2 regions of the Microbacterium murale genome follow, and region 1 is predicted to be linked to the other one. Evidence: predicted binding sites of a transcription regulator. Region 1 holds the regulator's gene; the other holds the start of a gene.
The links. Region 1 encodes LexA, which represses DNA repair genes until DNA is damaged. Its sites were predicted from a motif close to TCGAACANNTGTTCGA; they were not measured.
Positions count from the first base shown of each region.

Region 2: QFZ46_RS14325 (HNH endonuclease signature motif containing protein) is a predicted target of LexA. The motif match lies at 1,683-1,698, and genes of this name have one in related genera.

Region 1 is NZ_JAUSXK010000001.1:289,961-293,813, forward strand. It holds gene hisB (imidazoleglycerol-phosphate dehydratase HisB) at 1-36, opposite strand, end outside; gene QFZ46_RS01480 (histidinol-phosphate transaminase) at 33-1,127, opposite strand; gene QFZ46_RS01485 (LysM peptidoglycan-binding domain-containing protein) at 1,141-1,515, opposite strand; gene lexA (transcriptional repressor LexA) at 1,824-2,510, shown strand; gene QFZ46_RS01495 (S9 family peptidase) at 2,629-3,853, shown strand, end outside.
Region 2 is NZ_JAUSXK010000001.1:2,953,099-2,956,951, reverse strand. It holds gene sucD (succinate--CoA ligase subunit alpha) at 1-340, opposite strand, end outside; gene sucC (ADP-forming succinate--CoA ligase subunit beta) at 368-1,534, opposite strand; gene QFZ46_RS14325 (HNH endonuclease signature motif containing protein) at 1,752-3,032, shown strand; gene QFZ46_RS14320 (TetR/AcrR family transcriptional regulator) at 3,096-3,758, shown strand; gene QFZ46_RS14315 (hypothetical protein) at 3,812-3,853, opposite strand, start outside.

The sequences.
Region 1 (3,853 bases):
GCTGCGGGTACGAGTGGCGGTGCGGGAAACGCTCATGACGCCGATCCTATCGAGGCCAGCGCGTCCAGGAATGCCGTGGTCTCCGCCTCGGTCCCCGCGGTGACGCGCAAGTGATTCGGGATGCCGACGTCACGCACCAGCACTCCCCGCTCGTAAAGGGCATGGAACGTCGCCTGCGGATCGGCCACTCCTCCGAACAGCACGAAGTTCGACCACGACTCGTGCGGCTCGTAGTCGAGCGCCTCGAGGGTCGCGGTGATCCGATCACGCTGCTCGATGATGTCGTCGACCATGCCGAGCATCGTCGGCGCATTGCGCAATGCAGCCACGGCGGCCGCCTGAGTGAGGGCGCTCAGGTGATACGGCAGCCGCACGAGCCGCAGCGCATCGATGAACGCCGGATCGGCGGCGAGATACCCGACCCGCGCACCGGCGAATGCGAACGCCTTGCTCATGGTTCGCGAGACGGCCAGGCGAGGGCGTCCCTCGAGCAGAGTGAGAGCGGATGCCGATTCACGGGGCGCGAACTCCTGGTATGCCTCGTCCACCACCACGATCCCGCGGGAGGCCTCGTAGACGGCCTCCACCACATCAAGCCCGAGCGGAGTGCCCGTGGGGTTGTTCGGAGTGCACAGCATGATCACGTCGGGGTCAGCTTCGATCACCTGAGCCACCGCGTCCTCGGCGGTGATCGTGTAGTCGGGCTGACGGCTGCCGGCTGTCCAACGTGCGCCAATGCCCTGCGCCAGCAGGGGATACATCGAGTAGGTGGGTGCGAAGCCGAAGACCGTTCGACCCGGTCCGGCGAAGGCCTGCAGAATGTGCTGCAGCACCTCGTTCGAACCGTTGCCCGCCCAGATCTGCGACGCGTCGAGGTCGTGGCCGAGGTACTCGGCGAATCCCTCACGCAGCGCCGTGAACTCCCGATCGGGGTAGCGGTTCACATCACGCAGCGCGACGGCGATGTCGTCGAGGATGTCGCTCGCCACTTCATCCGGAACCGGATGGGTGTTCTCGTTGACGTTCAGCGCGACGGCCAGCGGGGCCTGAGGTGCGCCGTAGGGGGTGAGGCCGCGAAGATCGTCGCGAAGGGGGAGGTCGCTGAGTGAGACAGTCACCCTCCCCATGTTAACGCGGAGTTCAGTCGGCGTACTCCGCGGGGATCGCGAGTTGCTGGCCGACCTGCAGCGAACCGCCGCCGAGCGCGTTGAGCTTCTCGATCTCGCTGATCACCGTGCGGGGGTCTTCTCCGGGGGCGACGTCTTCGGCGATCGCCCAGAGCGTGTCGCCGGGCATCACCGTGACCGTGTCGAAGTCAGTGGTCTCCACTGCCTCGCCGGAAGCGAGAGCAGAGCCGCCGCTGAGAGCAGCGAACCCGATCCCTGCAGCCAGGGGGAGCGCCGCGAGGGCGACCAGCAGCCGACGTCCGCGTGCCGTCAGTCGCAGTCGCGTCGAAGCACTGGACGTTGCACGTACGGAAGGGACTGCGGGGGCGCTGATGCTGATGGTGCTCATGTGACTCTCCTCTGCCTCTTGGCTGCCTCTGGACTTTCGCCTTTTGGCGTAGCGTTCGCATTCGCCGCTCGGCCGGGAGCGGGGAATGCGAAGCTACGTACCGAATGTATCTTCGAATTCGAACATCTGTCAAGACCTATTCGAAACCCACCCGCTGAATTTACCGACACGCTCGAACAGATCTTCCGTTTCGGTGTGTTTCTCGGATACGGTTTCGATACGAACACCACACCACGGGCCACCGACATTCGAAGATGAGCGCCGTGGACACGACGATCAGCACCGTGAGCGCGCACGAAGGAGCACCCATGAGCGACATCTCCGTCCCCAGCCCTGAGGCCCCGCGCACCCGTCGGCGCAAGAACCTCAGCGCGAAGCAGCTGGCGATCCTCGAGGTCATCCAGACCTCGATCGCACGGCACGGCTATCCGCCGAGCATGCGCGAGATCGGCGACGCCGTCGGTCTGAAGTCGCTTTCGAGCGTGACCCACCAGCTCGGGCAGCTGGAGCTGAGCGGCTATCTGCGCCGCGACCCGGGCAAGACCCGTGCCATGGAAGTACTCATCGACCTGCCCGGCACCAGCGGCGAGAACCCCGCCGACTCAGCCACTCCGGTCGGCGATGCGGCGATGGTGCCGCTGGTCGGTCAGATCGCCGCCGGTATCCCGATCACGGCAGAGCAGCAGGTGGAGGAGATCTTCCCGCTCCCCCGCCAGCTCGTCGGCAAGGGCGATCTGTTCATGCTCAAGGTCTCCGGTGAGTCGATGATCGACGCCGCCATCTGCGATGGCGACTGGGTCGTCGTGCGCACGCAGAACACGGCGGAGAACGGCGAGATCGTCGCGGCGATGCTCGACGGCGAAGCCACTGTGAAGACGTTCCGCCAGCGCGACGGACACACTTGGCTCCTCCCCCGCAACTCCTCATTCGAGCCCATCCTCGGCGACGACGCCGTTGTGCTGGGGAAGATCGTCGCGGTGCTGCGCGCGGTCTGACGGCATCCACGAAGAACCGCCCCTCCGGATTCGGAGGGGCGGTTCTTCGTCATTCGGACATCAGACGGCGACGACGTCCACGCGGCTGCACACGGCAGACGCCGCTTAGGCTCGAAGCATGCAGCCGTACGGAACCTGGCCGTCCCCCTTCCACGCCGCCGATATCGCATCATCCGCCCCGCGCATCGACGGTGCCCGTTTCGTCGGCGACGAGATCTGGTGGGGGGAGTCGGTGCCCGCCGAGGGCGGTCGTGTCACGGTGCGCAGTTCGACTGGCGACGTGCTGCTGCCCGAGCCCTGGAGTGCGCGATCGCGAGTGCACGAGTACGGCGGCGGCGCGTGGACGGCGGATGCTCACGGCACGCTGTTCTTCGTCGACGCCGGCGACCAGCGCGTGTACCGGATGCGGCCGGGCGCGGAGCCGGAGCCGTTGACACCCGAGGGTCCGAACCATGGCGGACTCCGTCTGCAGCACGGGCGCCTTCTCGCCGTGCGCGAGGATCTGTCTGTGGAACCGCACCGGCGCGCCATCGTCGAGATCCCCACAGATGGCTCCGGTCTTGCCGACGCGGACGCCATGCGCGTGTTCGTCCAGGGCAGCGCGTTCTTCGCCCACCCCGCGCTCTCCCCCGACGGCACCCGCATCGCGTGGGTCGAGTGGAGCGGACGCCAGATGCCATGGCAGCAGGCCATGCTCAGCATCACCAACGTCGGCGGCGACGTCTTCGCCGACACCCGCGCTCATGCTGCCTTGCAGCCCGAGTGGATCAGCGATTCAGAGCTCGTCTACGCCGACGATCCCACCGGCCGCTGGAACCTGTATCGACGGCGGATGGACGGGCTTGAGGCTTCCATGCCGGAGGCCATCGCACCGGCCGACGCCGACACAGGCTACGGCCTGTGGGTACTGGGCAACCGCTGGTACCAGCCGCTCGCCGACGGCCGCATCGTCGCCGTGCGCACGAACGGCTCGGACGAGGTCGTGCTGATCGGGAGCGACGGGTCAGAGAAGCGCCTGGATGTGCCGGCCACTGCTCACGTCAGCATCGACGACGCGTCCGGCACGCGTGTGCTGCTCTCCGGCGGCGGAGCGAACGTGAGCGCAGGTCTGTGGACCGTTGACGTGGATTCGGGAGCCGTCGAACGCATCAGAGGCGGCATACGTTCCGATGAAGCGTGGATGCCGCCCGCCTCCCGCATCGCATTCGAGGGCGCGAACGGGCCGGTGCACGCCTTCGACTACGCGCCGGCGAATCCCGATGCCGCAGCGCCAGACGCAGAGCTTCCGCCGTACATCGTCTTCGTGCACGGAGGTCCGACCGCGCACGTCGCAGGGGCGGCCT
Region 2 (3,853 bases), 2.7 Mb from region 1:
TGTCGCCGACGGGAACGCCCTCGGTGATGACGACGAGCAGCGGGATCTCGGCGTCGATGGCCTCGATCATGGCGTCCTTCGTGAAGGCGCCGGGAACGAAGGCGATCGACACGTCAGCGCCGGTCTCTTTGATCGCCTCGGCGACCGAGCCGAAGACGGGGAGCTCGACGGCTGCGCCGTCCTTGTCGGTGTGCGCGACTGTCGTGCCGGCCTTGCGGGCGTTGACGCCGCCGACGACCTGGGTGCCGGCCTTCAGCATGAGAGCCGTGTGCTTGGTGCCTTCGCCGCCGGTGATGCCCTGGACGATGACCTTGGAGTCCTTGTTGAGGTAAATCGACATTTCTTCAGTCCTTATGTCTCTTTGGCGTCAGGCGTTGGCGAGCTCGGCGGCCTTGTCGGCGCCCTCGTCCATGGTGGCGGCGAGGGTGACAAGCGGGTGGTTCGCCTCTGCGAGGATGGCGCGACCCTCCTCGACCTGGTTGCCGTCCAGGCGGACGACCAGAGGCTTGGTGGCGGCGTCGCCCAGGATCTCCAGCGCCTTCACGATGCCCTCCGCGACGGCGACGCACGAGGTGATCCCGCCGAACACGTTCACGAACACGCTCTTGACCTGCGCGTCTCCGAGGATGACGTCGAGGCCGGCAGCCATGATCTGCGCATTGGCGCCGCCGCCGATGTCGAGGAAGTTCGCGGGCTTGACGCCGTTGTGGTTCTCACCGGCGTAGGCGACGACGTCGAGCGTCGACATGACGAGTCCTGCACCGTTGCCGATGATGCCGACCTGACCGTCGAGCTTGACGTAGTTGAGGCCGGATTCCTTGGCCTTGGCCTCGAGCGGGTCAGCGGCGTCCTTGTCCTCGAGCGCCTCGTGCTCCGGGTGGCGGATCTCTGAAGCGTTCTCGTCGAGCGTGACCTTGCCGTCGAGGGCGACGATGTCGCCGGCTTCGGTGAGCACCAGCGGGTTGACCTCGACGAGCGTGGCATCCTCGCCCTTGTAGACCTCGTACAGCTTGACGAAGACGTCGGAGACCTTCTCGACGAGGTCTTCGGGGAACTTCGCTGCACGAGCGATCTCGACGGCCTTGTCCTTGTCGATACCGGTCAGCGGGTTGACCTCGATGCGAGCGAGCGCCTCCGGCTTCTCAACAGCGAGGATCTCGATCTCCATGCCGCCTTCGACTGAGCACAGCGAGAGGTAGGAGCGGTTGGCGCGGTCGAGCAGCACCGAGAAATAGAACTCCTCGGCGATAGCCGCACCCTGGGCGACCATGACGCGCTTGACGATGTGACCTTTGATGTCCAGACCCAGGATCGCCTTGGCCGCCTCGTACGCCTCATCGGGGGTCTTGGCGACCTTGACGCCACCGGCCTTGCCTCGACCGCCGGTCTTGACCTGCGCCTTGACGACGACGACACCGCCGATCTTCTCTGCGGCCGCTTTCACCTCCTCGGGGGTGTCCGCGACGATGCCGGCGAGGACCGGCACTCCGTACTTCTCGAAAACGTCTCGTGCCTGGTACTCGTACAGATCCACTGTGCTTCCTTCACTGGGTCTCGGTCCGGAAAGTCTCTCGATGTCGAGACATCGACCAGTCCTAAAGCCTACTACCTCCGACTGAACGCTCCGGGTCACGCGAGCGCGCCCTGGCTGCCGTCATTCTCGCTCTCGGATTCGAGATCAATAGAACATATCTACTTGTTTTCTGCACTGCTCCGTTGTTTTCATCGAAACTTTACGCTAATCTGAGTTCATGGAACCCTGGTTCGACGATGTAGACGACCGGCCATCTGACGCCGCGTCCATCGTCGAGTCAGCGATCGATGATCTGCAGTGTGCGGATATCGATCTGAATCGCTACGCCGCGAGCCGTTCGGCGCGGATTGCGGATGCTGTCGCTCTGGCTCGCCGCAATCCCGAGGTCTACGTCCACCGCACAACAGATAAGGATGCTGTGGCGCAGGCCGAGCGTGCCGCGATCTTCGACATCGCGCTGCGACTGAGGTGTTCGGAAGAGTACGTGCGAGGTGCACTGTTCGTCGCAGAGGAGGCGATGGCTCACCTGCCCAACCTGTGGCGCCATGCCCGCGATGGTTTCGTATCGATGTATCTGGTCGGTCGCACCGTCGGTGAACTGGCGAGAGTGCGCGCTGCGGTGGATGCGTCGGATGAAGAGCGTGATCTGGAGCGACGTGCGATGCGGTTGATCGATGACGCGACGTCGGAGTGGGCGTTCTCGTGTCCACCGGCGGCGTTCCTGCGTCGGTTGCGTACCCTGGTTGATCGCCTCGATCCGGTCGGGGCCACGGAGCGGCATGCTCGCAAGGTTCGTGGCCGCCGCGTGGTGGTTCACGAGGACGAAGACGGCATGAGCTGGTTCATGGCATACATCCCGACCATCGAGGCGATCGCGGCGAAGCGCCGGTTGACGTCGGCGGCGAAGAATCTGCAGAAGAACCCGAACGAGTGCCGCAGCCGTGACCAGATCCGCGCCGATCTGTGCTCCGACTGGTTGCGCGGTATCGGCACGGACACCGCGGTCAAGACGAAGATCTTCGTCACCATCCCCGTTCAACTCTTGGACGGGGAGACCGTGCCCGCCCAGGAGGCCGAGCTCGTCGGGCATGGTCCGATCGACCCCCTCACCGCGAAGCAACTGTTCCTCGACACGACAGCCTTCCGCCGCGTGATCATCGACCCGATCCGCAGCATCGTCATCGACATGGACCGCCGCAGCCGCCGCGCCACCCCGGCACAACGCGAATGGCTCATCCTGCAACACGGCACCTGCGCCAGAGACGGCTGCAACCGCCTCGCCCAAGACGCCGACATCGACCACACCACCCCCTGGGCCCACGGCGGCACCACCGACATCAACGAACTCAGACCCCTCTGCCCCCGCGACCACACGCACCGACACCACACCCGCGCGATCTACCGCAACCGCCCGGACAATTCGGTCCAAGTCATCACACCCACCGGCCACGAAAGCAAACCCCCACCACGCACCGTGGCATCCGCACCCCCGTTCTGAACCGTCCCCTGCCCGGGGTCACACGCGCACGCGTCATTCACAGATCGGTCTAGGCTTCTCGCTATGCATCAGTCCGCAGACCCGCGCACCGGCGTCGTCGCCGCAGCGCTCGACTTGTTCCGCCTCCAGGGTTTCGACCAGACCTCGGTGGAGCAGATCGCGAAAGCGGCAGGCGTTTCGCGATCCACCTTCTTCCGCCAGTTCGGCGGTAAAGAGGATGTCGTCTTCACCGACCACGAGGTACTGCTGGAAGAGGTGAGAGCATTTCTCGCCGAGGGCCATCGCGATCCGTGGGATGCCGTCTGCCAAGCATCCCAGCACGTCTTCTCGCACTTCGCTCACGATCCCGAGATCGCGCGCCTGCGCTATCAGGTCGTGCGCCAGGTTCCGGCGCTGCGCGAGCGCGAGATCGTGACAGTGTTCCGCTACGAACGGCTTTTCGACGAGTATCTCCGCGGTGCCCTACCGGGGATCGACCCGCTGGATGCGGTCGGTTTCGCGGCCCTCGTCACTGCTGTGCACAACCACGTGCTGCGCCAGTTGCTCCGCGGCACGAAGCGCGTTGCTCCGTCGGTGCTGCAGAGCGCTCTGGACGATGTGCGGCGCAGATACGGTGTGCTTCCGGATGCCGCAGATGAAGCCCACGACGACATGGTCGTCGCGGTCTTCCCCCGGGCCATGCCGATCGCCGAGGTCACCCGCCGCCTGCAGTCCGACCTCGGCTGAGACGCACCGCTCTGCGGATCGACGCCTGAGTCAATCCGTCCCGCGCAGGCCGCTCAGCTGTCGCAGCTGCACTTACCCGACGCGGTGCGCACCAT